Regions from separate parts of the Mesorhizobium sp. M1027 genome, predicted to be linked through region 4. Evidence: predicted binding sites of a transcription regulator. Region 4 holds the regulator's gene; each other region holds the start of a gene.
The links. The regulator PhoB, encoded in region 4, activates phosphate uptake and scavenging genes when phosphate is short. The targets are predictions, from matches to a motif close to TGTCATNNANCTGTCAT.
Positions count from the first base shown of each region.

Region 1: olsB (l-ornithine N(alpha)-acyltransferase) is a predicted target of PhoB. The motif match lies at 3,451-3,467, and genes of this name have one in related genera.
Region 2: phnF (phosphonate metabolism transcriptional regulator PhnF) is a predicted target of PhoB. The motif match lies at 5,955-5,971, and genes of this name have one in related genera.
Region 3: phnC (phosphonate ABC transporter ATP-binding protein) is a predicted target of PhoB. The motif match lies at 5,381-5,397, and genes of this name have one in related genera.

Region 1 is NZ_JAMYMW010000003.1:300,529-307,977, forward strand. Features, by position in the region: gene acuI (acrylyl-CoA reductase (NADPH)) at 18-1,007, shown strand; gene NKH50_RS08555 (hybrid sensor histidine kinase/response regulator) at 1,093-3,381, shown strand; gene olsB (l-ornithine N(alpha)-acyltransferase) at 3,531-4,406, shown strand; gene grpE (nucleotide exchange factor GrpE) at 4,507-5,142, opposite strand; gene NKH50_RS08570 (hypothetical protein) at 5,383-5,583, shown strand; gene NKH50_RS08575 (fatty acid desaturase) at 5,709-6,731, shown strand; gene NKH50_RS08580 (DJ-1/PfpI family protein) at 6,859-7,449, opposite strand, start outside.
Region 2 is NZ_JAMYMW010000003.1:355,833-363,281, forward strand. Features, by position in the region: gene NKH50_RS08800 (UxaA family hydrolase) at 1-143, shown strand, start outside; gene NKH50_RS08805 (ABC transporter substrate-binding protein) at 459-1,454, shown strand; gene NKH50_RS08810 (sugar ABC transporter ATP-binding protein) at 1,559-3,112, shown strand; gene NKH50_RS08815 (ABC transporter permease) at 3,109-4,074, shown strand; gene NKH50_RS08820 (zinc-binding alcohol dehydrogenase family protein) at 4,145-5,161, shown strand; gene phnF (phosphonate metabolism transcriptional regulator PhnF) at 5,174-5,917, opposite strand; gene phnG (phosphonate C-P lyase system protein PhnG) at 6,052-6,513, shown strand; gene phnH (phosphonate C-P lyase system protein PhnH) at 6,513-7,124, shown strand; gene NKH50_RS08840 (carbon-phosphorus lyase complex subunit) at 7,126-7,449, shown strand, end outside.
Region 3 is NZ_JAMYMW010000003.1:365,355-372,803, reverse strand. Features, by position in the region: gene NKH50_RS08885 (sugar phosphate isomerase/epimerase family protein) at 133-984, shown strand; gene phnE (phosphonate ABC transporter, permease protein PhnE) at 1,009-2,376, opposite strand; gene phnE (phosphonate ABC transporter, permease protein PhnE) at 2,444-3,400, opposite strand; gene phnD (phosphonate ABC transporter substrate-binding protein) at 3,454-4,362, opposite strand; gene phnC (phosphonate ABC transporter ATP-binding protein) at 4,451-5,299, opposite strand; gene NKH50_RS08860 (DapH/DapD/GlmU-related protein) at 5,520-6,137, opposite strand; gene phnL (phosphonate C-P lyase system protein PhnL) at 6,134-6,841, opposite strand; gene phnK (phosphonate C-P lyase system protein PhnK) at 7,053-7,449, opposite strand, start outside.
Region 4 is NZ_JAMYMW010000010.1:141,295-148,743, reverse strand. Features, by position in the region: gene pstA (phosphate ABC transporter permease PstA) at 1-685, shown strand, start outside; gene pstB (phosphate ABC transporter ATP-binding protein PstB) at 682-1,485, shown strand; gene phoU (phosphate signaling complex protein PhoU) at 1,518-2,225, shown strand; gene phoB (phosphate regulon transcriptional regulator PhoB) at 2,242-2,931, shown strand; gene NKH50_RS20385 (ROK family protein) at 2,941-4,185, opposite strand; gene xylF (D-xylose ABC transporter substrate-binding protein) at 4,470-5,510, shown strand; gene NKH50_RS20375 (sugar ABC transporter permease) at 5,655-7,019, shown strand; gene NKH50_RS20370 (ATP-binding cassette domain-containing protein) at 7,035-7,449, shown strand, end outside.

The sequences.
Region 1 (7,449 bases), on a different contig from region 4:
AAGCCCGAGGAGAAAACATGCCCGAAACCTTCAAAGCCATCCTCGTTTCGCGCGACGCCGAGAAAAACCAGTCGGTCGCGGTGACCGAGCTTACAGAGGCAGACCTGATGGAGGGCGACGTCACCGTCGCGGTCGAGGCGACGACGGTGAACTACAAGGACGGCCTTGCAATTACCGGCAAGGCGCCGGTAATCCGCCGCTGGCCGCTGGTGCCGGGCATCGATTTCGCCGGCACAGTCATCTCGTCCTCCAATCCTGACTGGCGCAAGGGTGACAAGGTCATATTGAACGGCTGGGGCGTCGGCGAGACGCATTTCGGCGCCTTTGCCGGGCGCGCCCGTGTCAAAGGCGACTGGCTGGTGCCGCTGCCGGACGGAATGAGCCCGCACGATGCGATGGCGATCGGCACCGCCGGCTACACCGCCATGCTTTGCGTCATCGCGCTGGAGCGCCACGGCATCGTGCCCGATCGTGGTCCGGTGGTGGTGACCGGCGCTGCCGGTGGCGTCGGCTCGGTCGCGATCTCGATCCTGTCCAGCCTCGGCTATCACGTCATTGCCTCGACCGGCCGCGCTGCCGAAAGCCCCTATCTGATCGACCTCGGCGCCGCGGAAGTGATTTCACGCGACGAGCTTGCGCAGCCGGCAAAACCGCTCGCCAAGGAACGCTGGGCCGGCGGCGTCGATGCCGTCGGCAGCCACACGCTGGCCAACGTTCTGTCGATGACCTCCTATGGCGGCGCCGTCGCCGCTTGCGGCCTCGCCGGCGGCATGGACCTGCCGGCCAGCGTCGCCCCCTTCATCCTTCGCGGTGTCTCGCTGCTCGGCATCGATTCGGTGATGGCGCCCAAGGCGGTCCGCCTCGAGGCCTGGCGCCGCATCGGCACCGATCTCGATCACGCAAAGCTTGCCAGTCTGTCGACGAGCATCGGCTTCGACGGCATCATCGGCGCCGCGCATGACATCGTCGAGGGCAAGATCCGCGGCCGTGTGGTGGTGGACATGTGAGCCTCTTGGGGAAAAAGAGCGCGACCGCTAAAATTCGAACGATCAATCACAACCTTCGATAAGCTCTGTCTGGCAGGAGTTCCGTATGATTGCGGAACCCGGCATCAGAGCGGCGGGACCAGCCGAACGGGCCGACGGGACGGCCCCCGATACGCCAGCACGGCAGCTTGTCGCCGCGCCACCGCTGGCGCCGGAATTGCCCGACGCCAACCGCGAAGGCCTGTCCTTCCTGACGCTGGTCGCCATCGTCGTGCTGGCGGGCCTGTCGCATTTGACCGGAGCGCCGATCTTCATCACCATCGGCCTTTTGGCGACAGCCATGGCCGGGCTCGCCATGCATCTGCGCAACAGGCGCACCGAGCGCCGCGCAGTGGCCCTGCTCGATGCCACCACCGCCCGCAGCCGCGCCGAAATCGAGACGCTGGCCGACCGCATGTGGGAGATGCAGGAGAGCGAGGAGCGCTTTCGCGGTCTGATCGATGCACTCGGCGATCTCGTCGTCCACCGCGACCGCGACGGCCACATTGTCTACGCCAACAAGGTTTTCGCCGACCTTGTCGAAACCGACCAGCGCGAGCTTGCCGGCAAGGCCCTGGCCGAACTAGGCATCGATGTCGGCATCGTCCCCGACGCCGCCTTTTCCGACCATGAATGCCTGAGTTCCACCGACGTCGCCATTCGCACGCCGGACGGTCCACGCTGGTTCTCTTGGATCGAGCTGTCGGTGCGCGACAAGGACAGCGGCGCCGTTTCGCATCGCGCCATCGCCCGCGACATCACCGCCCGCAAGCGCGCCGAATCCTCGCTGATCACCGCCCGCGAGCGGGCCGAATATGCGAGCCAGGCCAAATCGCGTTTCCTCGCTACCGTCAGCCACGAGATCCGCACGCCGATGAACGGCATCATGGGCATGGCCCGGCTTCTCGCCGACACCAGCCTTTCGCCCGAGCAGCGGACCTATGTCGGCGCCATCTCGACCTCGGCCAGCGCGCTGCTGGCGCTAATCGAGGACCTGCTCGACTACTCCAAGATCGAGGCCGGCCGCTTCGATCCCGAACCGCAGCCGATGTCGGTGCGTGAGATCGCCGACAATGTCGTCGAGCTTTTGGCGGCGCGGGCTTTTGCCAAGGATATCGGCCTCGGCTGTCATGTCGAACCCGACGTGCCGCAGCTGATCACCGCCGACCCCGGCAGGGTCAGGCAGGTGCTGCTCAACCTCATCGGCAACGCCGTCAAGTTCACCGACAGCGGCGGCGTCCTGGCAAGCATCGCCCGCGTCCGCACCGAAATCACCGACCGCATCCGCTTCACCATCACCGACACCGGCCCCGGTCTGCGCGAGGAGGACATGGAGCGTATCTTCGAGGACTTTGAACAGGCTGACGGCACCTCGACCCGTGCGCATGGAGGTGCCGGCCTCGGTCTTGCCATTTCCAAGCGCCTGGTGACCGCCATGGGCGGCACCATCTCTGTGTCGAGCCGCCTTGGCCAGGGATCTGAATTCGTCTTCGAGATTCCCGCTATTTCCGCCGTCGAGGCGCCGCAGATCCGCGAGAACCCGCTGTCGGGCCGGCATGCGGTGATCGTGTCGAAGAACCCGGTCGAGGCCGAAGCCATCGCCCGCACCATTCGCGCCAATGGCGGCACGGTCGATCTGGCCACCGCCGCCGCCCAGGCCACCGCTTTCGCCGAGGGCTGTGACGTGCTGCTGATCGATGCTGCCATGGAGCAAAGCGACGGCAGGCTGCTCAGGCGCCTGCGCCAGAGCGGATTTGCCGAGTGCGAGGCAGTGACGCTGATCGCGCCGACCGACCGCGGCATGCTTGGCGAATTCCGTGCCAATGGTTACGCCACCTTCCTGGCGAGGCCGGTGCGCGGCGAGACACTGCTGCGCGTGCTTTTGACCAGCCACGCGCCGGTCATCGCCGAGCCGCAACTGCAAAGGCGCGGCGCGCAGGCGGGGCATGCCATTGGCGCCCGCCAGCAGGGCCTGTCGGTGCTGATCGCCGAGGACAACGACATCAATGCCATGCTGGCCCGCGCCACGCTGCTGAAGGCCGGGCATCGCGTGAAAGTGGTCGGCAACGGCAAGGCCGCGGTCGAGGCGGTCATCAGCACCGGCCACAAGCACCGCTACGACGTGGTGCTGATGGACTTGCACATGCCTGTCATGGACGGCCTGGACGCCATCGCCGCCATCCGCCGCCATGAGGAGGAGACCGCGGTGCCGCCGGTGCCGATCATGGTGCTGTCGGCCGACAGCCAGGAAAAGACCCGCCACGCCGTGCTCGCTCACGGTGCCAGCGGCTTCGTCACCAAGCCGCTCGACCCCGATGCCCTGGTTCATGCCGTCGAGGGGCAAGTGGCCGCCTGAGGCACAACATAGACGGTTGATAGATTACCCAGCCGACGAAGTATTGCCCGCAGAGCCGTATCACGGTACTGTCACAATCCTGTTGCACCTACACCGTATCCCCGTGCCAAGAGGGATGGCTCGAAGGAGAATCACTCGTGCATACAGTCATGCCGGAATGTGATGCTCGGCCGAACGCCAGCGGGCCTTTGCTCGTCGGCCGGAACGCCGATGCCGTCATAAAAGGCGCATCGCTCGGCCGCATCGGCAATCTCGAAGTGCGGCTCGCCCGCAACGAGGCCGAGATCGCTGCCGCGCAGGAAGTGCGCTACCGGGTGTTCTACGACGAGCTTGGTGCCAGGAAGGACCTGTTCCAGATGCAGGACCGCCGCGATGCCGATCGCTTCGATCCCCTCTGCGATCATCTGCTTGTGTTCGATACTTCGCTTTCCGGCCCCGAGCATCGCCGCATCGTCGGCACCTACCGCCTGCTGCGGCAGGAGATTGCCGCAGCGGCCGGCGGCTTCTATTCCGAAGGCGAATTCGAGCTGACCAAGCTGATCGCGCGGCATCCCGGCCAGCGGTTCCTCGAGCTCGGCCGCTCCTGCGTTCTGCCGGAATACCGCTCGAAGCGCACCATCGAGGCGCTGTGGCAAGGCATCTGGGCCTATATCAACCATTACGGCATCGGCGTGATGACCGGCTGCGCGTCGTTCCACGGCACCGTGCCGGCGGCACATGCCGAGGCGTTGACCTATCTTGCCCACCACTGCCGGACGAATTCATCCTGGGACGTGCGCGCCGTCGCCGGGCGCTATTGTTCCATGGACCTGATGCCGATCGAGGCCGTCAACACCAAGGCGGCGATCGCCGCGATGCCGCCGCTGGTCAAGGGCTATCTGCGCGTCGGCGCGCGCATCGGCGACGGCTGCGTCATCGACCGTGAATTCTCGACGGTCGACGTGTTCGTGGTGATGCCGGTCAAGGAGATCGGTGCCCGCTACGTCAATTATTATGGCGGAGAAGCGCAGCGGTTTGCTGCCTGAGTAGGGGAGAGAAGGCAACGGCCGGAGTAGGCAAGTGCTCTGCTCTATTTTACCCGACGTAGCGGTATTCCCTACTCCCGTACTGCCCTACTCCCCCAACTTACGCATCTTTCTCGGCCTGCTCATTCACCGGCCCCGGCTCCACCGGCGCTTCGCTCGCCACATGCTTGGGGCCGCCCTTGGCGACGCCGACCATGGCCGGCCGCAGCACACGCTCGCCGATCGAATAGCCGGGCTGCACGACCTGCACGACTGTGTTGGCCGGTACGTCGGGATTGGGCACCTCGAACATCGCCTGGTGGAAATTCGGATCGAATTTCTCGCCCTCGGGCTCAAGCTTCTTCACGCCGTGACGTTCCAGCGCCGACAGCATGGCGCGCTCGGTGATCTCGACGCCGTCGATCAGCGCCTTGAAACCGGCATCGTCCGAAGCCTTGGCCTCCTCCGGGATGGCATCCAGAGCACGGCGCAGATTGTCTGACACCGAAAGCATGTCGCGGGCAAAGTTGGCAACCGCATAGGCGCGCGCATCGTGCACGTCGCGGGCGGTGCGGCGGCGCAAATTCTCCATGTCGGCCGCGACGCGCAGCGCGCGATCCTTCAGCTCTTCGTTTTCCTTCAGAAGCCGCACAAGCGCTTCATAGTCGCTGTCGACGCCGCCTTCCCTTGGCTCCGCGGCAGCCTCGGTCTTCTCGGCTTCATCGGGCGCGCGTTCGTCTTTTGCCTGGTCGCTCATCGCCGTTTCCCGTCATTTTCGAATGGTGTGGATTTGCGCCCGATATCGAGGTTTGGCGGCCAAAAATCAAGGGGCAAGCGATACTGCAGCCGCTGGCCACGGCTTGAGGGCGAACAGCGGAGACTTTTCGATTTTAATTCAAACTTTACCGTATCCGACGGCTTTGCTTGCCAGGCTACTACAATGCGGGAACCATTCCTCCTGTGGAAGAGTTTCGAAGCCGACACAGGATTTTGGAAGATGTCCCGCACCAATGGCGAAAAGCACGACGCGCTCGCCGTCGATATCCGGCGCCAGCTCGGCAATGAGACCACCAAGCGCTTCCTGCGCACCCTGCCGGCATTCCGCACGGAGACGGATATTCCCGACCGCCTGAAGAAATTGCTCGACCGCCTGGATGGCATCGAAACCAACATGGTCGCAGGCGGGCGCCGTCGGTAGGCGCCGTTGCCGGCGACGCGCCCGGCGACTGTGGCCGGGATTCGTCGCATCGCGCGACATTTACCCGCAGTAACTTTGCGTGATCTCCGTCTTGCGGCAGCGCCCTGCTCCGCCTATGTTTCATGATGAACATGATTTCCCCCGAAGCTGTGGCAAACAGCAAGCGCGCCTGGTTGAAAATCCTGTCGCGCTATAAAAAGCCCGACAGGCGTCGCAGCGCCGTCGAACTCGCCATCACCCTCATCCCTTTCGCCACGCTGTGGGCATTGTCCTCGGCCGCCTATGCCTATGGCCATTGGTGGGGTCTGGTCCTCATCCTTCCGGCCGCCGGCTTTCTGGTGCGGATCTTCATGATCCAGCACGATTGCGGTCACGGCTCCTTCTTTGCCAATCGCTATGCCGACGACTGGATCGGCCGTGTGCTTGGCGTGCTAACGCTGACGCCCTACGATTGCTGGCGCCGCGCCCACGCAACCCATCACGCCAGCGCAGGCAATCTCGACGAGCGCGGCACCGGCGACATCAAGACACTGACCGTCGCTGAATACCGGCAACTGTCGTGGCGAGGCCGGCTCGCCTATCGCCTCTATCGCCATCCGCTGGTGATGTTCGGCCTTGGCCCGATATGGATTTTCATGTTCGAGCAGAGACTGCCCTTGGGCATGATGCGGGGCGGTTTCACCCCCTGGGTGTCGTCGATGTCGACCAACCTCGCCATCGCCGTCATCGCCGCGCTGCTTATCTGGTTCGTTGGCCCCGGCGCGTTTCTGGTCGTGCATCTGCCGATCGTCATCCTCGCCGGATCGGCCGGCATCTGGCTGTTCTATGTCCAGCATCAGTTCGAGGAGACGGAGTGGACAAAGGACTCAGAGTGGGAATTCCAGCACGCTGCCCTGCACGGTTCGTCCTATTACGACCTGCCGCCGGTGCTGAACTGGATCACCGGCAATATCGGCGTCCACCACGTGCACCACCTTTCGGCCAAGGTGCCGTGCTACCGGCTTCCGGAAGTGCTGAGGGACTATCCGGAATTGCGTGAGATCGGCCGCGTCACGCTCCTCGACAGCCTGCGCTGCGTCAAGCTGGCGCTGTGGGACGAGACCCGCAGCAAGCTGGTATCGTTCCGCGAAGCGCGGATGGCCGTGTAGGCGCACCGCCGCACCTAAGGCGCGTCGCGCTCGACCAGCCTCATGCGACGCGCTCTTTATCGCAAAACCGCTGAACACACTTTTGCGCGACATGCGTTAGGGGTGCGGCAGGCTCCAAATTCCGAGCTTAAGCCGCCTGGCGTTGGTCGCGCATCAGGATCTCGCCTTGGCGGATCTCGGTGCCCAGCACTTTCAGGCATTCGCGCATGAACGCGGCAAGGCCCGGCCAGCCCTTGGCCGACACCAGATTGCCGTCGACATGGGCGCCGGTCGGCGCAACATCGATATAGATGCCACCGGCCAGCGTGACTTCCGGCTCGCAATATTGCAGTGCCGCGACTTCGCGGCCGCGCACGACGCCGTCGACTGCGATCAGGATCTGCACGCCGTGGCAGATGGTGAAGATCGGCTTTCCCGTCTCATGGAAATGCCGCACCAGCGCCTGCACGCGTTTGTCGATGCGGATATATTCCGGCCCGCGCCCGCCCGCCGCGTAGACGGCATCGTAGTCGGCGGGATTGACCTCGGAAAACGTCTTGTTGAGGATGTAGTCGTGGCCGAGCTTTTCCGTATAGGTCTGGTGGCCCTCGAAGTCGTGCAGCGAGGTCTTCAGGATATCGCCGGCCTTTTTGTCGGGGCAAACGACATGGACCGTGTGGCCGACCGCATGCATGGCCTGTTCAAAGACGAAAATCTCGTACTCCTCGCTGAACTCGCC
Region 2 (7,449 bases), on a different contig from region 4:
CGGGCGAAAAGACCATCGCCGGCATGGGCCGCGAGATCTTCGAACTGATCGTCGAGACGGCTTCGGGCCGCAAGACCAAGAGCGAAGAGTTCGGCTACGGCGACAACGAGTTCGTGCCGTGGCACCTCGGAGCGACGCTCTAAGCCGGTCGCAAACACCTGACGTGATTGCCAGGTGTCACAGTTCGTACACCCCGAAAAAGAATGAACATTCCATATTGACTGTATGATGGAATTAATATTCCATGCGACATATTGGAGGAGATTGGCAGCGGAGTTCCGAGGGAGCAAGCTTTCCCGCCCAGCCATTCGAGCGGCCATCAAACATCGCTTGCGCCGACCGAGGTGATGCACTATCAAAATGCGGTAAATGTTTTTTATTGATAAAGTTCCGTTTGGGCCGCGCCATCCGAATGGAGCTTCCGTAACATTCACCGGGCGACTTAGGGAGGACTCCTAATGAAATTCGTGACCAGCATTCTCAATCGCCGCGCCTTCGTGGCACTCGCAGCCGCCTCGATGCTTGCCGGCGTGATGCACTCGGCCCCGGCATCCGCGGCCGACGCGACCATTCCGATCATCGTCAAGGACACCACGTCCTTCTACTGGCAGATCGTTCTGGCGGGAGCCCGCAAGGCCGGCAAGGACCTCGGCGTCAACGTGCCGGAGCTCGGCGCCCAGGCCGAGACCGACGTCAACGGCCAGATCTCGATCCTTGAAAATGCCGTCGCCGGCAACCCGGCGGCCGTCGTCATTGCGCCGACCGAAGCCAAGGCGCTCGGCAAGCCGATCGACGAGGCCGCCACCAAGGTCAAGATCATCGGCATCGACTCTGGCGCCGACTCCAAGGCCTTCACCTCGTTCCTGACCACCGACAACATCCAGGGCGGCCGCGTTGCCGCTGACGGCCTTGCCGCAGCCATCGGCGAAGCCAATGGCGGCAAGGTCGAGGGCGACGTCGCCCTGATCACCGCTCTTCCGGGCGCCGGCTCGCTCGAACAGCGCGCCCAGGGTTTTAAGGAACAGCTCGCTGCCAAATATCCGGGCCTCAAGCTGGTCGCCGACAAATACGCCGACGGCCAGGCCACCACCGGCCTCAACATCGCCACCGACCTGATCACCGCCAACCCCAACCTCAAGGGCATCTTCGCCTCCAACCTGATCATGGCGCAGGGCGTCGGCCAGGCGATCGCCGAGAACAGTCTTGCCGGCAAGGTCGGGCTGGTCGGTTTCGACAGCGACGAGAAGCTGATCAAGTTCCTCAACGACGGCGTCATTTCGGCTCTCGTCGTCCAGGATCCGTACCGGATGGGCTATGACGGCATCAAGACGGCGCTCGCCGCCTCGAAGGGCGAGAAGGTCGAGGCCAATGTCGATACCGGCGCCAATTTGGTTACCAAGGCCAACATGAAGGATCCGAAGATCGACGCGCTGCTCAACCCGAAGCTCGACTGAGCATAGCCGCAAGTGAACTGTTTCCGGGGCCTTTTCGCCCCGGAAACATCCCACTCGTGCCAATCGCGAGGCCAATCTTTGGGGGCCAATCTGGGAGGATTGTCATGATGTCGACGGCGCAGGAACTCCATCCGGCCCCAACGCTTGAACCGGGCAGGACCATCCTCGAACTCCGCGGGCTGGAAAAGCGCTATCCCGGCACCCATGCGCTGAAGCCGGTCGATCTCGCCTTCAAGGCCGGCGAGATCCACGCCATCGTCGGCGAGAACGGCGCCGGCAAATCCACCCTGATCAAGCTTCTGACCGGCGTCATGCCGCGCACCTCCGGCGACGTCATCTGGGAGGGCAAGCCTGCCGCATTGGCAACGCCGCATGAGGCGATGGCGCTCGGCATCAATGCCGTGCATCAGGAAGTCGTCCTATGCCGCCATCTCACCGTCGCCGCCAACATGTTCCTCGGCGAGGAGGATTCCCGCTTCGGCATCCTGCAGCAGCGGGCGATGGTCAGGCAGGCGCAGAAGATCATCGACGATCTCGGCTTCGACCTGCCGGCGCATGTCATGCTGGGTGACCTGACCATCGGCCAGCAGCAGTTGATCGCCGCCGCCCGCGCCACGGTGCGCGGCACCAAATTCCTGATCTTCGACGAGCCGACCGCCTATCTTACCCGCAAGGAGGCCGACCAGCTGTTCACGCTGATCCGCCGGCTGAAGGGCGAAGGCGTCACCATCATCTACATCAGCCATCGCATGGAAGAAGTGTTCGAGCTCGCCGACCGCGTCTCGGTGCTGCGCGACGGCACGCTGGTCGGCACCAGGAACATTGCCGAGACCAATGACGCCGAGCTGGTCAAGATGATGATCAACCGCTCGATCGAGCAGGTCTACCACAAGGAGCATTTCACCCCCGGCGCGACCATCGTCGAAACCAGGAACCTGTCCGGCAAGGGTTTCGAAAATGTCTCGATGTCCGTCCGCGCCGGCGAGATCGTCGGCCTCTACGGCCTGATCGGCGCCGGGCGCAGCGAGTTCGTCACCACGCTCTATGGCCGACACCGCAAATCGGCCGGCCAGATCCTCTGGGAGGGCAAGGAGGTCAAGGTCAATTCCGAACATGACGCGATCAGGCTCGGCATGGCGCTGGCCCCGGAAAGCCGCCGCGACCAGGGCCTCTGCCTCAACCTGCCGGTCGGACTCAACCTCAATCTGCCGATCTACAAGCGCATCTCGATCAATCTGCTGATCTCCCGCGCGCAGGAAAAGGCGCAAGCCGATCGCCAGGTCGCCGACCTGCGCATCAAGACGCCGACGCGCGGCGCGCTGGCCTCCAGCCTGTCCGGCGGTAACCAGCAGAAGATCGTCATCGGCAAATGGCTCGCCCATGGCGCCAAGCTATTCATCTTCGACGAGCCGACTGTCGGCGTCGACGTCGGCACCAAGGCCGAGATCTACCGCCTGTTCGGCGCGCTGTTGTCCAAGGGAGCCGGCATCATCCTGATCTCGTCCTACCTGCCCGAGGTCTATGAACTCGCGGACACGCTGCACGTGTTCCGGCGCGGCAAGCTGGTGGCCACGCACGGCTTTCGTACCGCTGATCACGAGGAGATCCTCACCCAGGCGCTGGCCGAGAAACAAGAAAGACCGGGAGGGAAGATATGAGCACCGAGGCGATCGCTGCCGAAAGGCCGAAACGCAACTACAACGCCCTGTTCGGGCTGACACTGCTGGCGCTGCTGGTTCTTTTATGGATCATCCTGTCGGTGGCGACGCCGAGCTTCGCCTCCGCCAACAACATCTCCAACCTGTTGCGGCAAGGGTCGATGATCGCCATCCTGGCGGTCGGCCAGACCTTCGTCATCATCACCGGCGGCATCGACCTTTCCGTCGGCGCCGTGGTCGGCTTCGCCACCGTCATCGTCGCGATGCTGATCAACGCCGGCACACCGGTTTTCCTCGCCATCCTGATCACCTTGCTGGTCGGCGTCGCCATCGGCATGTTCCATGGGTTCGGCATCGTCAAGATGGGCCTGCCGCCCTTCATCATCACCCTGGCAACGCTGACCTCGCTGCGCGGCATCGGTCTGTTGATGACCAATGGCAACTCGATCTCGATCAACAACGACGCCTTCCAGACGTTCTCGCGCAGTTCCTTCGCCGGCGTCCCCAATCTGTTCTGGATGGTGATCCTGGTCGGCATCCCAGCCTACATCTTCCTGCACCACAGCCGCTGGGGCCGCTATCTGTTCTCGGTCGGCTCCAACGCCGAGGCGTCGCGCCTGTCAGGCGTCAACGTCCAGCGCACCATCTACATGGCCTACACGCTGTCGGGCCTGTGTGCGGCCTTCGTCGGCGTGCTGCTTGCCTCGCGCATCGGCATCGGCAATCCGACGCAGGCCGAGGGCTGGGAATTGCAGGCGATCGCCTCCTCGGTGATCGGCGGCACCTCGCTGTTCGGCGCTGTCGGCTCAGTGCACGGGCCGCTGCTCGGCGCCTTCATCCTTGCCACCATCAACAACGGCGCCAATCTGCTCAACGTCAACGCCTTCTGGCAACGCATCATCACCGGCGTGCTGATCATCGTCATCGTCTATTTCGACGGGCTGCGCCGCCGCGGCAAATAGACCGCCTCCCCACAACCGCCGGCCTCGCGACAGCAGAGCCGGCGGTGCCATGAACCGACTGGATTGAAGCATGAAAGCCGTCGTCTGCCGCTCGCCCGGCGAACTTGTCCTCGAAGATCGTCCGGCGCCTGGCGCGCCCCCGGCCGGCTGGGCGCTGGTCGCCGTCAGCCATGTCGGCATCTGCGGCACCGACTATCACATCTTCGAAGGCAAGCACCCGTTCCTCGCCTATGCCCGCATCATGGGCCACGAAGTTTCCGGCACCGTGATCGAGGTTGGTGAGGGCGTCGATCTGGCAATCGGCGAACCGGTGGTCGTCAATCCCTATCTCGCCTGCGGCAAATGCATCGCCTGCCGGCAAGGCAAGCCGAATTGCTGCGTTAAGATCGAGGTGCTCGGCGTCCACCGCGACGGCGCCATGTGCGAGCAAATCCTGGTGCCGGCGCAAAATCTTTATCCGGCAAATGGCCTGTCGCTGGCCGATGCTGCTGCCGTCGAATTCCTGGCGATCGGCGCCCATGCCGTACGGCGCTCGCTCGCAGATCCAGGTGCGCGCACGCTGGTCATTGGCGCCGGCCCGATCGGGCTCGGCACGGCGCTGTTCGCCCGCATCGCCGGGCTCGACGTGACGCTGCTCGACATGAGTGCGGAGAGGCTGGGTTTCGCCGAAAGCGAACTCGGCTTCGCGACCCTCGACGGCTCGCAGGGCGCTGCTGCGGACCTGGTGCGGCAAGCAACCGACGGCCATGGTTTTGACATGGTTTTCGATGCCACCGGCAACACCCAGTCGGTGCAGTCGGCCTTCGCCCATGTCGCGCATGGCGGGGCGCTGGTCCTGGTCAGCGTCGTCAAGGACGACATCGCCTTTTCCGATCCCGAATTCCACAAGCGCGAGATGATGCTGATCGGCAGCCGCAACGCGCTGCGTGCCGATTTCGACCATGTCGCCGCCTCGATCCGCAACGGCGCGGTGCCGTTGGCAAAGCTCGTCACGCACCGCACGACGCTTGGCGAAACGCCGCACGATCTTGCCCGCTGGGCGCATGAGAAGTCCGGCCTGATCAAGGCCGTTATCCAGGTCGCATGATGCTGGCGCACCTCAAAGCGCCGACAGTTTGAGCTCGATCCGCTCGGCCGGGAAGCGCGACTCCGAAAACTGGATCGGCTGACCGTCGGGCGTGACGTTGACGGCGACCGTCACCAGCACGATGGCGCCGGGCTGCAGGTCGAGGTCCGCAAGGTCGGCCGCATCGGCATGGCGCGCCGACAACACCGTCGATTGCCGCAGATAGTCGTCAATGCCAAAACGTGCCAGCGATGCGGTGATCGAACCGGTTTCCGCCATGGCAGCATCGATGCCGGCAAAGCGCCTGGCATCGAACCAGCCGGCAGCGCGGGACACTGGCATTCCATCGGCTTCGCCGCGCGTTTCCAGACGTATCACGTCGGCCCCCTTTGCAAGGCCTAAGCTCTCTGCCACACGACGGTTGGCAGGCTCGACCGATGACGCAAGCAAGGTGATATGCCGGTCGGACGCCTGTCCTTGCAATCCCTCCGAAAAGCGGGTGCGGGCGCCGATCGGATATGACAGCCGCCTGCGCGACAGCACGAAGGTGCCCCGCCCCTGCTCTGCCCTGAGCACACCCTCCTGCACCAGCGCTGCAATGGCGCTGCGGACGGTGTGGCGGTTGACGCCATAGCGCTCGGCAAGTGCCACCTCCGGCGGCAACGCCGCATTTTCGGGAAAATCGCCGACGGAAATCGAATGCAGTATCTGATCGGCGATCTGCCGCCACAGCGCGACACCGCTGCGCCGCTCGATGCTGTTGGCTTGTCCGATCATTTTCTGCCCCAACCTTTGCGCCCCCTCTTCTCGCCCTTGTCATGCACCCGTCATAGACACGCATTAGATAATAGGTATAATTTGTATAATTGTCTATATCAATAGACAAATTTCGATGCAAGGGAATGTTAACCATGCGAGGACAGGAAGCCCGCGATCAGGCTGGGCGCAAGGCCGTTATGGCAACGCTGGCGCAATCGACCGGCGACGATATCGTCCGTCTGTGGAACGAAGCCGGCCTGCCTTCGGAGGCGGAACTCCTGCGCGGCCCCGAAACCGGCCTGGTCACCGTGCGTGGCCGCATCGGTGGCGGCGGCGCGCCGTTCAACGTTGGCGAGACGACGGTCACCCGCGCCACCGTCCGGCTCGCCTCCGGACAGGTCGGCCACTGCTATGCGCTCGGCCGCGACAAGCAGAAGGCAAGGCTGGCGGCAATCGCCGATGCGCTGTGGCAGGACCCGGCTCACCGCAACGAGGTCGAGACCAGGCTCGTCGCGCCCTTGCAGGCGGCACTGGCCGAGGCCCGTGACCAGCGCCGCGCCGAGACGGCGGCGACCAAGGTCGATTTCTTCACCATGGTACGCGGAGAAGACTGATGGACATCGTAACCCAAGCGATCGAAGGCGGCTTTGCCGATCCGGTGTTCGACGCCCAGACGGTCTTCCGGGCAGTGATGGACGCGATGGCCCGGCCGGGCACACTGCAGCCCCTGCCGGTCTTTACCCGTCCACCGACGCCGCTGTCAGCCACCGCGGGCGCCATTGCGCTGGCGCTGTGCGATAACGACACGCCGCTCTGGCTCGACCCCGCCTTGCAGGCTTCAGCGACGGTGAAATCCTGGCTTGGCTTCCATACCGGCGCGCCGCTGGCCAACACCCCGGCCGACGCGCATTTCGCGCTGATCGCCACGCCGGCCGAGATGATGGCGCTCGACGGGTTTTCGCAAGGCACCCAGGATTATCCCGATCGCTCCACGACGCTGATCCTCGAGATCAGCGATCTTGTCTCCGGCGCTCCGCTGCTGCTCGAAGGCCCGGGCATCGAGAAGACGGCGACGATTGCGCCGGCGCAAATGCCGCGCCATTTTGTCGAGCAATGGAAGCAGAACAACCAGCGCTTTCCGCGTGGCGTCGACATCATCCTCGCCACGTCCGAAGCAATTGCCTGCCTGCCGCGCACGACGCGCATCAAGACGATGGAGGCATAGGATGTATGTCGCGGTAAAGGGTGGCGAAGCGGCCATTCGCAACGCCCACAAACTGCTCGCCGACCGCCGGCGCGGCGATCGTTCGGTGCCCGCACTTCGCCTCGACCAGATCGTCGAGCAACTGGCGCTCGGCGTCGACCGGGTGATGAGTGAAGGTTCGCTCTACGACAGGGAATTGGCGGCACTCGCCATCGTCCAGGCGCGCGGCGACATGATCGAGGCGATCTTCCTCATTCGCGCCTATCGCACCACGCTGCCGCGTTTCGGCTACACCAAGGCGGTCGACACCGGCACGATGCTGGTCGAGCGGCGGGTGTCGGCGACC
Region 3 (7,449 bases), on a different contig from region 4:
TTCCTGCGCTTCCGGTGCTCATGTACCAAAAGCACGCTCCGCTCCGGTTCTCGGAACCCGCCATTTTCGGCTCGGCCTGACCTGAATCTCATCACCCCTCCGGCGATCGAGCGAATGAAGGGAGGGGCGTCGATGAAAATCGGCATGTGCATGTTGTTGTGGACGACCAGTGTCTCGAAAAAACACGAGCCGTTGTTGAGGGACATCAAGGCGACCGGCTTCGACGGCGTCGAAATACCGGTCTTCTCCGGCACGCCGGACAACTACAGGAAACTCGGCGAACTGCTCGACCGTATCGGGCTGCAACGCACCGCCGTCTCGGCGATGGGCGATCCGGCGATGAACCTGATCTCGCCGGATGCCTCGACGCGCAAAGCCGGTATCGACTACATGAAATCGGCGATCGACTGCGCTCAGGCGCTTGGCGCGAACACGTTGAGCGGCCCGCTCCATTCGACACTCGGGGCCTTCTCCGGCAGCGGGCCGACAGCGGCCGAGAAAAAACGTTCGATCGCTTCGCAACGCGCCATTGGCGACTATGCCGGCAACAAGAGCGTCACCATCGGGTTGGAGGCGCTCAACCGCTTCGAATGCTACCTGCTCAACACGATGGACGATTTATCGGAGCATATCGACGCGATCGACCGGCCGCACATCAAGGCGATGTACGACACCTTCCATGCCAACATCGAAGAAGCCGACCCGATTGGCGCCTATACGCGCAACCGCAACAACATCGTCCATATCCACATTTCGGAGAACGATCGCGGGGTGCCGGGCCGTGGCCATATTCCCTGGAAGGAGACTTTCTCCGCCATCCGCAAGAGCGGCTACGACGATTGGCTGACGATCGAGGCGTTCGGGCGTTCGCTGAAGGACTTGGCCGCGGCCACCAAGGTGTGGCGCGACTTTTCCGAAGGCCCGGAAGCTGTCTACCGCGACGGCTACAGGCATATTAAGGACGGGTGGAGGAAAGTTGCATAACGATCGGCCAGCCCGATGCACCCGTCACCCCTGCTCGGCCTGGATCCGGTTGTAGTCGTGGATCGTCCTGCTCAGCCGGCGGCGCAGCAAATTGGAAATGTTGTCGAAGATGAAAACGACGAGCAGGACCAAGAGCACCATGTAGAAGACATTGGCCCAGTTGGAGTTGGTGCGCATCGCTTCCCAAAGCTTCAGGCCGATCCCGCCGGCACCGACGGCGCCGATGATCGTCGCGCCCCTGGTGTTGGATTCCCACTGATAGAGTGTCTGGCTGATGAAGACCGGGATCACCTCCGGCAGCACGCCATAGCGCTGCACCAGCAAGCCGTTCGCGCCGGTCGACTGGATGCCCTCGCGTGGCTTGTCGTCGATGTTCTCGAGGCCTTCCGAATAGACTTTGCCGAGCGTGCCGATCTCGGTGAAGAAAATCGCGGCGCTGCCGGCCAGCGGGCCCGGGCCGAAGGCGCGGGTGAAGAACAGCGCCCAGATCAGCATGTCGACCGATCGCATGAAATCGAAGAACCGCTTGAGCACCTGGCTGAGGAGGCCGCTCGGGGTGATGTTGCGGGCGGCGAAAAAGGCGAGCGGGAAGGCGACGATGCCGCCGAGCAAGGTGCCGAGAAACGCCATGACGATGGTCTGGAACAGCTTCGTCCAGACGTCGCCATGCTGCCATTGGGCGTTGTTCCAGATATTGTCCGCGGCCAGCGCAATGTTCGATGTGCCCGGCTTGAGCTGGGGTCCGGACATCAGCAACGAGACCACCTCGCCGGGCGACTTGCCGAAGAAGGGCGAGCGTGTGTCGAAGACGAAATTCGCCCAGCCGAGGAAGCGCTTGCGGACCTTGACGCGATCGACGGTTATGCGAACCTCGCCGGCAAAGCCCATCCGGGCGACGATTTCATCGTCATGCGCGGTGATCCAGTCCGGCACCGGGCCGGTTATCACCGGCTTGCCGCTGGTCAACGACACCGGCACCGCTTGGCCATTGGCGACAAGCGTTGCCTCGGCCTTGTCGAAGGTGACGGATTTGGCTCGGCCTTCGATCAGAACGGTGTAGGAGCCGTTGGCATTGGCGATGACCCAGTCGGGATGCGGGTCTTCGCCAAGTGCAGAAAAACGCGGGTATTTGGGTGTGATCTGAGGCTGATCGAGACGGAATTCCGGCTGCAGATCGTAGCTGATCCATTGCGTCAGGAAGAGCGGCAGTCGCTCCCAATGCGATTCCCTCAGCACTTGCGGCAGGCTGAAGAACCACAAGGCATAGACGAGGTAGAGCAGGATGCCGGCGAACAGCACCAGCGGGCCGAAGCGTTTGTACAAGGGCCGTCGGAACACTTGGGGAAAGCGCTCCTCTATCGCCTGCATCTCATCGGCGGTCATCGCGGCCATGGGCAGTCTTCTTGTTGATTTGCCATGATCTTTTCCAAAAACCGGAATCCACTTTTTGGGATCATGGTCAGGCGCCCATCATGAAGGCCTGCTCGCCGACGAGCTTGCGACGAAGCCAGGCGGAGAACTGGTCGACGAGGAAGATGGTGGTAAACAACAGCAGCACCAGTGCCAGCGTCTTGGCGCCAAAGCCGCGTGAGATGGAGAGCTTCAGCTCCTCGCCGATGCCGCCTCCGCCGACCGCGCCGATGATGGTCGAGATACGGACATTGATCTCGATCCTGAGCAGCGCGTAAGACATGAAATTGGGCAGCACCTGTGGCAGGCCGGCGAAGCGCACGCGCTCGAACCAGTTGGCGCCGACCGCGCGCAGGCCTTCGTCGGCGCGCATGTCGATGTTTTCGTTGATCTCGTAGAAGAGCTTGCCGAGGGCGCCGATCGAATGCAGGCCGATGGCGATGATGGCCGCGACCGGGCCAGTCGAGAGGATGGCTGCGAACAGGCCGGCAATGACGATCTCGGGGAAGGCGCGAAGCAGTTCCATGAAGCGCTTGACGACGAGCCTGAGCACCGGACTGGGTGTCAAATTGCGCGCGGCGATGAACGAGAACGGCACCGCAAAGACGAAGCCGATGAAAGTGGAAACCAGCGCCACGTTGAGCGTGGTGAGCATCAGCTCGAAATGTTCGGGTAGGTAAAAACCGCCCCAGAGATAGACGCGGCCAAGCGGGAAGTTGAACTCCTGGCTGCCCTTGTCGTGCGGAGATGCGATGTCGAACAGCGCCCGCCAGACGTCGTTCCAGTCTTTGGGAACAAGCCAGCTAAGGAAATCCAGTATATGCGGCAGCCGATCGAAGAAATGTCCGGCATTGGCCTCGTCGGCGAACCACATGGCTGTGCACATGGCGATAAGCAGCAAACCGATGCCGAGCGCTGTGTAGAACCGGCGCAAGGACGTCTGCCGTCGCCAGCAGTCGACTGTCCGCCGGGTCGCGTCTGAACGGATCGTGGCTGAGATGGTCATGATCGGGCATGCAAAAAGGGCGGCGCTGGTAAGGCCGCCCTTTGCAACTGCATTCAGCCGCCGATCGCGGCTTTGCGGGCTTCGACGATGACGCTGTAGAAGTCCGGCTTCACAGGAACGTAGCCAGTGAAATCGCCGCCTTCGATGGCCTCGAAGCAGGGCTTGTCCTTGGCCGGCAGGCTGGTGAAGAAGTTGGCGAGCTTGGCGCTCATATCGCCACCGAGCGCGGTGCGCACGACCAGCGGGCCGTTCGGGATCAGGCCGGAGCGCCAGACTTCGACGAAATCGTTGGGGTCGACGGCGCCCTTGGCGACTTCCTTGTGGAAGGTGCCGGACGTGTAGCCGTTCTTGAAGTCGCCAATGCCCGAGGAGTCGTCAACCGCAACATCGACCTTGCCGTCGCGAACGGCGAGGAGGTTGTTCTCGTGGCCGCCATTGAACTGGGTCGAGGCGAAGAAGGTTTCGTTCGAGGCGCCGGTGTCCTTCGGAATCTGGGTCAGCGGGATCAGATAGCCGGAGGTCGAATCCGGGTCGGCATAGCCGAGCTTCTTCCCCTTTGCCGACTCGATGTCGGTGATGCCGGACGACTTCAGCGCCAGGCCGATCGAATAATAGCCGGTCGCGCCGTCGGTCTGCTGGGTGGTGAGGATCGGGGTCACGGCGTTCGGATCCTTGAGGTAGACGCTGGCATAGCCTGACGCGCCAAGCTCGGCGAAATCGAGGGTGCCGCCGAGCAGGCCCTGGATTACGCCGTCATAGTCGGCGGCCGGGAACAGCGAGACCTTCTCGAAGCCGAATTCGGACTTCAGGTGATCGGCGAGGCACTGAAAGTTGCGCAGCCGGTCCGCTTCATTTTCACCACCAAGGATGCCGATGCGGAATTCCTTGATATCCTGGGCGTGAGCGGCACTTGTTGCGATGGCGAGCAATGAAACCGCGCCAAAAACCATCTTCCTGAACATTATCTCTCTCCTGTTGGTTCCGGCTTCGCGCCGGAGCGTTCGAACTTTTGACGAGTGCCTTTGACGCGGGCGGGCGATCAGGCCGTTCTCAGTAGCCAGGGAACACGGGCTCGAGCGGTCCGGCGGATGCAGCGATTTTCTGTTTGACGGCGACACTGGTCGAAGTGATGGCCTCGGAGATTTCGCCGCCATTGCTGTCGGCGCCGTAGACCATGCGCACGGCCTCGCGGTTGAGGTCTTCGGGCGGGCCGTCGAAGACAACCTTGCCGGCAGCCATGCCGATGATACGGTTGCAATAGTTGCGGGCCGTATCAAGCGTATGCAGATTTGTGATGACGGTGATGCCTTCGCGCAAATTGATGTCCTGCAGCGAATCCATCACCACCTTGGCGTTGAGCGGATCGAGCGAGGCGATCGGCTCGTCCGCCAACAGCACCTTCGGCTGCTGAATCATGGCACGCGCAATAGCAACGCGCTGCTGCTGGCCGCCGGAAAGCGTGCCGGCGGGCTGCAGTACGGTGCGGGCGATGTCGAGACGCTCAAGGGCCGCAACAGCCTCGGCGCATTCACTGCGCGAAAACATGCCGAAGAGGTTGGACAGCGTCGAGCGGTGGTTGAGCCGGCCGAGCAGCACATTGGTCAGCACGTCCAGGCGCGGCACCAGATTGAACTGCTGGAAGATCATGGCGCAGTCGCGCTGCCATCGCCGGAGCGGCGAGCCGCGCAACCCGGAGACTTCGACGCCGTCGAACAGGATGGATCCCTGGCTGGGATCGACGAGGCGGTTGATCATGCGCAGAAGCGTCGATTTGCCGGCGCCGGAACGGCCGATGATGCCGACCATCTGACCGTGCGGGATCGCGATGTCGACATTGCTGACGGCGGTGTTCTTGCCGAACCGGCGGGTGACGCCGCGGATTTCGAGCGTAGCTGACATGGTGCAGGCTCCAGTCCAATCGCAATTGAAGGTCTGTTAACCCTCGCTAGCGCAGCCGCATGAACCTGCGGTGTCGGAACGATGTCAGTTTTGTTACTGCCCACAGCCTGGAGCGGCGCGGCCAATCCAGCACGAGAGGCTCGAATGGTGAATGGTGACAAGAAAGGCTTTCCTGAGCCTCGAAACCTGTCCGCTGCCCCCCTTCACCATTTCACGACCCTTAGCCGCCATACTTCTCCAGGAAAGCCTCCGCCGACAGTTCCCGAAAATCGTCGAGCGCGGCGCGCAGCCGGGCGTGGTCCCAATCCCACCAGGCGAGCGCCTGGTAGCGCTCCGCGGTGCGGCGGTCGAAGCGCTCGCGGATCGGCTTGGCCGGCACGCCGCCGACGATGGTGTAGGGCGCGACGTCCTTCGACACCACGGCACCCGCACCGACCGCGGCGCCATCGCCGACGGTGATGCCGGGCAGGATGGTCGAGCCGTGGCCGAGCCAGGTGTCGTGGCCGATGGTGACGCGCTTGGCGCGGCGCTGGGCGAAGAATTCGCTCTCGTGCTCGGCGTCGTCCCAATAGTCCGAGGCGCGATAGGTGAAATGGTGCAGCGTCGGCCGCCAGGTCGGGTGGTTGGTGGCGTTGATGCGCACATTGGCGGCGATGTTGGCGAATTTGCCGATCGTCGCGCACCAGACGCCGCAGTCCTGCATCATGTAGGAATAGTCGCCCAACGCACTTTCCGAAATCCGGCAGCGCTCGGCGACTTCGGTCCAGCGGCCAAGCGTTGAGTTCTCTACTTCCGCCGTCTCGTGGATCAGCGGCGCCTCCGACAGTTTCCTCGTCATGCGGCGATTTTTCCGGCGGCGAAGGCGGTCACGTCGATTATACGGTCGGCCACCGCCTCGCGCACGTCGTGGTCGTGGAAGATGCCGAGCAAAGCGACGCCCGCCGCCTTCTTGGCGGCGATCAGGGAGATCACCACGTCGCGGTTTCTGGCGTCGAGCGAAGCGGTCGGCTCGTCGAGCAGCAGGATCGGATGCTCGGTGATGAAGCCGCGCGCGATGTTGACGCGCTGCTGTTCGCCGCCGGAGAACGTCGCCGGCGGCAGCGCCCAGAGTTTTTCCGGCAGGTTCAGCTGCGCCAGCAAGGCACGTGCCTTGCCGCGCGCGACCTCACGCTCCTCGCCGCGCTCGACCAGCGGCTCGGCGACGACATCGAGCGCCGAGACACGCGGCACGGTGCGCAGGAACTGGCTGACATAGCCGATGGTAAGCCGGCGCACGGCAAGCACGGTGCGCGGGCTGGCAGTTGCGAGATCGATCAGCCCGCCCTCGTGCTGGACGATGATCTGGCCTTCATCGGCGGCATAATTGCCGTAGAGCATTTTCAGGATCGAGCTCTTGCCGGCGCCGGACGGGCCGCCGAGCACCGAGCATTCGCCGGCCCTGATCGCGAACGAGACGCCGGCGACCACCGGCAGTTTGATGCCGTCGCGCAGATGCATGGTGAAGCTTTTGGCGACGTCGGAGACAACGAGCGGGGTTGCCATCAGAGGGTTCTCCAATCGTCATTCGTCTGCGGGCCAACACCCCCCTCTGGCCTTCCGGCCATCTCCCCCTCAAGAGGGGAGATGGGCTGTCGCATTCGGTTTCGCCATTCTCCTGTGTCGCAGAACGGGCGGGACATAAAAGCTGCTGATCTCCCCTCTTGAGGGAGAGATGGCCGGAAGGCCAGAGGGGGGTACGCCGGAGCAATCATCGTCATACCTGCAGAATCGAGGAGACAAGCAACTGGGTGTAGGGGGCGCGCGGATCGTCGAGGACGCGGTCGGTGAGGCCGCTTTCGACGACGCGGCCGTCCTTCATCACCATCATGCGCTGCGACAGTAGACGTGCCACCGCAAGGTCGTGCGTGACGACGATGGCCGCCAGACCCAGATCGGTGACCAGGCCGCGCAACAGATCGAGCAGGCGCGCCTGCACCGAGACGTCGAGGCCGCCGGTCGGCTCGTCCATGAACACCAGCCGCGGCCCGGTGACGAGGTTGCGGGCGATCTGCAGGCGCTGGCGCATGCCGCCGGAAAAGGCGCGCGGCTCGTCGTCGATGCGGTCCTCGTCGATCTCGACGCGCGACAGCCAGTCGACCGCCGTGGCTCGG
Region 4 (7,449 bases):
GACGCCACCACCGGGCGAGGCCGGCGGCCTGCTCAATGCCATCGCGGGCAGCCTGCTGATGACGATCATCGCCGTTGTCGTCGGCACGCCGATCGGCGTGCTGGCGGGAACCTACATGGCCGAGTATGGACGCTTTTCGCGCATCACCACCGTCGTCCGCTTCATCAACGACATCCTGTTGTCGGCGCCGTCGATCATCATCGGCTTGTTCGTCTATGAATTGATGGTGCGGCCAATGGGACATTTCTCGGCCATTGCCGGCGCCGTGGCGCTTGCCATCCTGGTCATTCCGGTGGTCGTGCGCACCACTGAAGACATGCTCAACCTGGTGCCGAACGCGTTGCGTGAAGCCGGTGCCGCGATCGGCGCGCCGCGCTGGGTGGTGATCCGTTCGGTCGCCTACCGCGCCGCATTGTCCGGCATCGTCACCGGCATATTGCTGGCGATAGCACGCATTTCCGGCGAGACGGCGCCGCTGCTCTTCACCGCGCTCAACAACCAGTTCTGGAGCAGCAATATCAACGCGCCGATGGCCAGCCTGCCGGTGACCATCTTCCAGTTCGCTCTCAGCCCTTACGAGGAATGGCAGCAACTGGCGTGGACCGGCGCACTCATAATCACCCTGACGGTTCTGGGCTTGAGCATCCTCGCCCGCAGCCTTACCGGACGCAGAGAGGACAGATGACACAGATGTTGTCTCCGGACATGACGATGACCGAAACGGTCACCGAGAAGACGAAGATCGAGGTCAAGAACCTCAACTTCTACTACGGCCAGAGCAAGGCGCTGAAGGACATCAGCCTGTCGCTGCCCGAGCGCAGCGTCACGGCCTTCATCGGCCCTTCGGGTTGCGGGAAATCGACGCTGCTGCGCGTCTTCAACCGCATCTACGAGCTCTACCCGAAACAGACCGCCGAGGGCCAGGTGCTGCTCGACGGCAAGAACATTCTCGACCGGTCGCAGGATCTCAACCTCCTCAGGACAAAGATCGGCATGGTATTCCAGAAGCCGACGCCGTTCCCGATGTCGATCTACGAGAACATAGCCTTCGGCGTCAGGCTCTACGAGAATCTCGGCAAGTCCGAGATGGACGGCCGCGTCGAGCAAGCGTTGAAGCGGGCCGCGCTGTGGAGCGAGGTCAAGGACAAGCTAAACGCCAGCGGCTTGAGCCTGTCCGGCGGCCAGCAGCAGCGGCTCTGCATTGCCCGCACCGTGGCAGTGAAGCCGGAAGTCATTCTGCTCGACGAACCGGCTTCGGCCCTCGACCCGCTGTCGACGGCCAAGATCGAGGAACTGATCGACGAGCTGCAAGCCGACTACACGATCGTCATCGTCACCCACAACATGCAGCAAGCGGCGCGCGTGTCGCGCCAGACCGCCTTCATGTATCTGGGTGAACTGGTCGAGTTCGACCGGACCGAGAAGATATTCACGTCGCCCCGCGAGAAGCGCACGCAGGACTACATCACTGGCCGCTTCGGCTGAGCCGTTCCGATCATGCATATGAGGACAGGACCATGGGCGAACACACAGTCGCTTCTTTCGACGAGGATCTCGAGCAGATCAGCAAGCTGATCCGCGACATGGCCGACCTCGCCGGTTCGATGGTCGGCGGGGCGACCAAGGCCCTGTTGAATTCCGACAACGTGCTGGCGCAACGCGTCGTCTCTGACGACGCCATCATGGACGCGCGTCAACGCGAACTGGACGACCGCGCCATCACCCTGATCGCCAAGCGCCAGCCAATGGCTCACGATCTGCGCCATGTCGTCGGAGCGATCCGCATGGCGGGCGACCTCGAACGCATCGGCGACCTTGCCAAGAATATCGCCAAGCGTGTGAGCGCGGTCGGCCTCAGCGTCACGCCGCGCGACCTATCGCATTCCATCGATGCGATGGCGCAGCTGGTGCTCATCCAGGTGCAGGGCGTCATCGAGGAGTATGCTGCAGGCGATGCGGCCGCGTTGGCCAAGCTGCGTGCCGCCGACGAGCGCATCGACGTCAAATACACGTCGGTGTTCCGCGAGCTGTTGACCTACATGATGGAGGATCCGCGCAACATCACCGCTTGCACGCATCTGCTGTTCTGCGCCAAGAATCTGGAGCGGATCGGCGACCATGTCACCAACATCGCCGAAAATGCGTATTATGTGCTGACCGGCGAGCAATTGCCGGTCAACCGTCCGAAGCAGGACGAAACGACAATGTCCGCGCCGGTGACATGATGGGGGTGCCCAGCCGATGATCGCACCACGCATAATGGTGGTGGAGGACGAGGAGCCGTTGGGCGTGCTGCTCCGCTACAATCTCGAATCCGAAGGCTACCAGGTCGAGGTGGTGACACGCGGCGACGAAGCCGAGATCCGTTTGCAGGAGAATGTGCCCGACCTTCTGGTGCTCGACTGGATGATACCGGCGGTTTCCGGCATCGAGCTCTGCCGCCGGTTGCGCGTGCGCCCCGAAACCGAGCGGCTGCCGATCATCATGCTGACCGCGCGCGGCGAGGAGAGCGACCGGGTGCGCGGTCTTTCGACCGGCGCCGACGACTATCTTGTCAAACCGTTTTCGACACCGGAATTCATGGCCAGGGTCAAGGCGCTGCTGCGGCGCGCCAAGCCGGAAGTGCTGTCCAGCGTGCTGAAGGTCGGCGACATCGTGCTCGATCGCGAATCGCACAGGGTCTATCGCAAGAAGAGCGAGATCCGGCTCGGGCCGACCGAATTCCGGTTGCTCGAGTTCATGATGCGGCATCCGGGCCGCGTCTTCTCGCGTAGCCAGTTGCTCGATAATGTCTGGGGCGAGACGATCTATATCGACGAACGCACCGTCGACGTGCATGTCGGGCGGCTGCGCAAAGCCGTCAATAACGGCCGCATGCCGGATGTCATCCGCACCATCCGCGGTGCCGGCTATGCGATCAGGGAAGATTGACCCGCCTGGTCAGGCGACGTTCTTTCTGACGCCGGGCCTCATTTGCGCGCCCGGCGCGAAAATCTCCTGGTCGACGAAGCTTAACGCCCGCATCGCGCAGCCTTCGCGGATCAGCGGCAATTCGTTCGGCTCGGTATCGAAGGAGATCGAGCCCGAGTGCTGGCCGCCGGCGGTCTGGGCGATGGCCTTGCGCAAGGCCGGCTCGATCAGATCGAAGGCGGCGGCACTGGCGCCGACCATCGCGACCGGTGCCGGATCGATCAGCGCGAACAGCGAGCCGAGACCGAAACCCAGCGCTTCGCCGGCCTTGCGGTAGGCCTCGCGTTCCGGCCCATCCTTCTCGCGCGCGCGGGCGGCCAGCGCGCGCATGTCGGCGTCGCCGACGTCGGCGACCGGTTCGCTGTCTTCGCTCATCTGCCTGGCGTTGCGCCAGATGGCATAGTTGCCGGCATAGGCTTCGATGCAGCCGCGCCGCCCGCAACGGCAGAGCGCTCCGCCCGGACGATGGATCATGTGGCCAAATTCGCCGCCCGAGGAATGCGTCCCGGTGAACAGTTCGCCCTTCAGCACAAGCCCCATACCGATGCCATGCGAAAGCAGGATGGCGATGAAGTCGTCGCGATAGCGATCCGGATTGCGCCAGCGCAAAGCCACCGCCATCATATTGCAGTCGTTCTCCACCGTGGCCGGGATGCCGAATTCGTCCTCCAGCATGTCGGCAAAGGCGATGTCGGTCTGCGGCGTGATCGGCGACCACAGCATGGCGCGTGCAGGGGAGTCGGTAATGCCCTGAATCGCCAGGGCGATGCGGGCGACACTGCGGACGTCAAGGTCTGGGTCCTCAAGCCGGCGCCGGACGATGGCCATGCATTCGCGGATCAGCTCGTCGCGCGGCATGGTCAGCGTGTCCAGCCGGCGCTGTTCCTCGGCGACCACCTGTCCCGCATAGTCGATAATGGCGGCCGACAGGAAATTCAGCGACAACACCACAGTCAGCACCGCCGCCGCTTCCGGGTTGAGGGCGAGGCCGACCTGTGGACGACCGCGTTTCAACGAAACGGGCTCACTTGCCTTGCTCTCGGCGAGGATGCCTTCCCGTATCAGGTCGGAGGAGATCGCCGATATGGTTGAATGACTGAGGCCGGTGGTGGCTGCGATCTCCGTACGCGATGGCTGGCCGGCCCGGCGCACCGCCGAGATCACCATCGCCCGGTTGCGCCGGCGCAAATCGTCATGGCGGATTCCGACCGACATCGTTTTGCTTTCCTCCCGGTTGCCGCGGCCGCTCATGAACCGGAAGCCGTCGGTAATGTCCGACAAATAGTGTCGGATGCGGCAAATAGTGTCAGATGCAGGTGGCGCTGTCATCGTTTATTCCGACGCTCGAAAAAACTCGCACAGTCATCAAAATCCATCAGAATCGATGTTGACAGCAGCCGGAGATCGGGCCAGTATTTTTTCGAGGCTCGAAAAAATTAGAGCTTCTAAGCTGGTCGTTGAGCAATTGGTCACGCCGTACGCGGCGCAGGGAGGATATGATGAAGAAATTCACGGCCGCCATTCTGGCGGGTGTCGCCATGACGCTGGCGCTGGCGTCGGTGGCGCAGGCGAAAGACAAGCTCATCGGCGTTTCCTGGTCGAACTTCCAGGAAGAGCGCTGGAAGACCGACGAGGCCGCAATGAAGGCGGCCATCGAGGCCGCCGGCGACAAGTATATTTCCGCCGACGCACAGTCCAACCCCGGCAAGCAACTCACCGACGTCGAGAGCCTGATCTCGCAGGGTGCCAATGCGCTGATCATCCTCGCACAGGATGCCTCGGCCATCGGGCCGGCCGTGCAGAAGGCACTGGACGAAGGCATCCCGGTCGTCGGCTATGACCGGCTGATCGAGAACAAGGACGTGTTCTATCTGACCTTCGACAACAAGGAGGTCGGCCGCATGCAGGCCCGCGAAGTCTTCAAGGTGAAGCCGGAAGGCAACTACGTCTTCATCAAGGGTTCGGGTTCCGATCCGAATGCCGATTTCCTGTTTGCCGGTTCGATGGAGGTGCTGAAGGAGGCCATCGACAGCGGCAAGATCAAGAATGTCGGCGAGGCCTATACGGACGGCTGGCTGCCGGCCAACGCTCAGAAGAACATGGAACAGTTCCTGACCGCCAACGACAACAAGGTCGATGCCGTGGTCGCGGCCAATGACGGCACCGCCGGTGGCGTCGTCGCCGCGCTGACAGCACAAGGGTTGGCCGGATCGGTTCCGGTCTCGGGCCAGGACGGCGACCACGCCGCGCTGAACCGCATCGCGCTTGGCACACAGACCGTGTCGGTGTGGAAGGACGCGCGCGAGCTCGGCAAGAACGCCGCCGAGATCGCCTCGCAGCTTGCCGACGGCAAGCAGATGACCGACATTGCCGGCGTGAAGGATTTCACCACGCCCGGCGGCAACACGGTCAAGTCGCTGTTCCTGACTCCGGTCGCCATCACCAAGGATAACCTCAACGTCGTCATCGACGCCGGCTGGATCAAGAAAGAAGAGGTCTGCGCCGGCGTGGCGGCTGGCACTGTTGCGGTCTGCAACTGATCCGTCGTTTCCAAGCGTAGAGAACGCCGCGGCTGTAATGCCGCGGCGTTTTTTTCAAAAAGAATTGTTTTTCCGCTTCCGGCGGATAATTTCTAGGCTGCTTCCGGCATCCGCGGCAGACGGCAACCCGGCGGGAGAAACATGATGACCGACACGACTTCCAACACGCCGGTCGACAGCACGGCGGACCGGGCGCGGGAATCCGAGCTCGGCATCGTTGCCCGGTTTCTCAAGGCAACCGAGATCGACACCCGCATGCTCGGCATGGTCGGCGCGCTGTTGGTCATCTGGATCGGGCTGCATGTCGTTTCCAGCGTACGGCTCGGCGTCAATCCGTTCGACTTCGACAGCCGGACCTTCCTGACGCCACGCAATCTCTGGAACCTCTCGGTGCAGACTTCCGCCGTGGCCATAATGGCCGCCGGAATGGTGCTGGTTATCGTCATGCGCAATATCGACCTGTCGGTCGGTTCCGCCGAAGGCCTGATCGGCGTGGTCATGGGCTTTGCGCAGGTGCATTTCTTGGTGCGAATGATCGGTCTGCAACTCGGCAACCCCTGGATCTGGATCCTGGCGCTGGCCATTGGCCTGGCGCTCGGTCTTCTTATCGGAGCGTTCCAGGGATATATCATCGCTTATCTCGAGGTGCCGGCCTTCATCGTGACGCTGGGCGGCCTTCTGGTCTGGCGGGGTGCCGCATGGTGGGTCGCCAGCGGTCAGACGATTGCGCCGCTTGATGCCACGTTCCAGCTGATGGGCGGTGGGCCGGCGGGTTCGATCGGCGCGCGATGGAGCTGGATCGTCGGAATTATCGCGTGCCTGGCGGTTGTGTTCATGCTGCTCAACGGACGGGTGCAGCGCAAGCGGTTCCGCTTTCCGTTGCGCCCGATCTGGGCCGAGACGTTCCTCGGTGTCCTCACCTGCGCTGTCATCATGGGCGCCATATGGCTCGCCAATTCCTATCCTTGGCCGGTCGGCATCGTGAACAGATACGCGGCGGCCAACAATATAACAGTTCCCGAAGGCGGGCTGTTCATCGCCCATGGCATCGCCATACCCGTGCTGATGGCTGTGGCCGTCGGGCTGATCATGACCTTCATCACCAAGCGTACCCGTTTCGGCCGCTATGTCTTCGCCATCGGCGGCAATCCGGAAGCCGCCAACCTTGCCGGTATCAACACGCGTTGGGTGACCATGAAGGTGTTCATGATCATGGGCGTGCTGGCGACGATCGCCGCGGCGATCTCGTCAGCCAGGCAGAACTCGTCGACCAATGCGCTGGGCACGCTAGACGAACTGCTGGTCATCGCCGCCGCGGTCATCGGCGGCACGTCACTTGCAGGCGGCTCCGGCACGGTGCTCGGCGCCATGCTCGGCGCACTTTTGATGCAGTCGCTGCAATCCGGCATGGTGCTGCTCGGCATCGATTCACCGCTGCAGAGCATCGTCGTCGGCGCCGTGCTGGTGCTCGCGGTCTGGCTCGATACCGTCTATCGCAAACGCGTTTAGGGAGGAGGAACGATCATGGCCGACAAGACCGCTCCCACGGGCACGCCGCTGATCGACATGCGCAACATCTCGATCGCCTTCGGCGGCATTCGCGCCGTCGACGATGCCTCGGTCGATCTTTTCCCGGGCGAGGTGATGGCTTTGCTCGGCCACAACGGTGCCGGCAAATCGACGTTGATAAAAATCCTGTCCGGCGCCTATAAGCGCGATGCGGGCCAGATTTTCGTCAACGGCGAGGAGGCTTCGATCTCCAACCCCCGCGACGCCAAGAAGTACGGCATCGAGACGATCTATCAGACGCTTGCGCTGGCCGACAATGTCGATGCGGCCGCCAACCTTTTTCTCGGCCGCGAGCTGATGACCGGCTGGGGTACGCTCGACGACGTCGCCATGGAGGCCGAGGCGCGCAAGGTGATGGGCAGGCTCAATC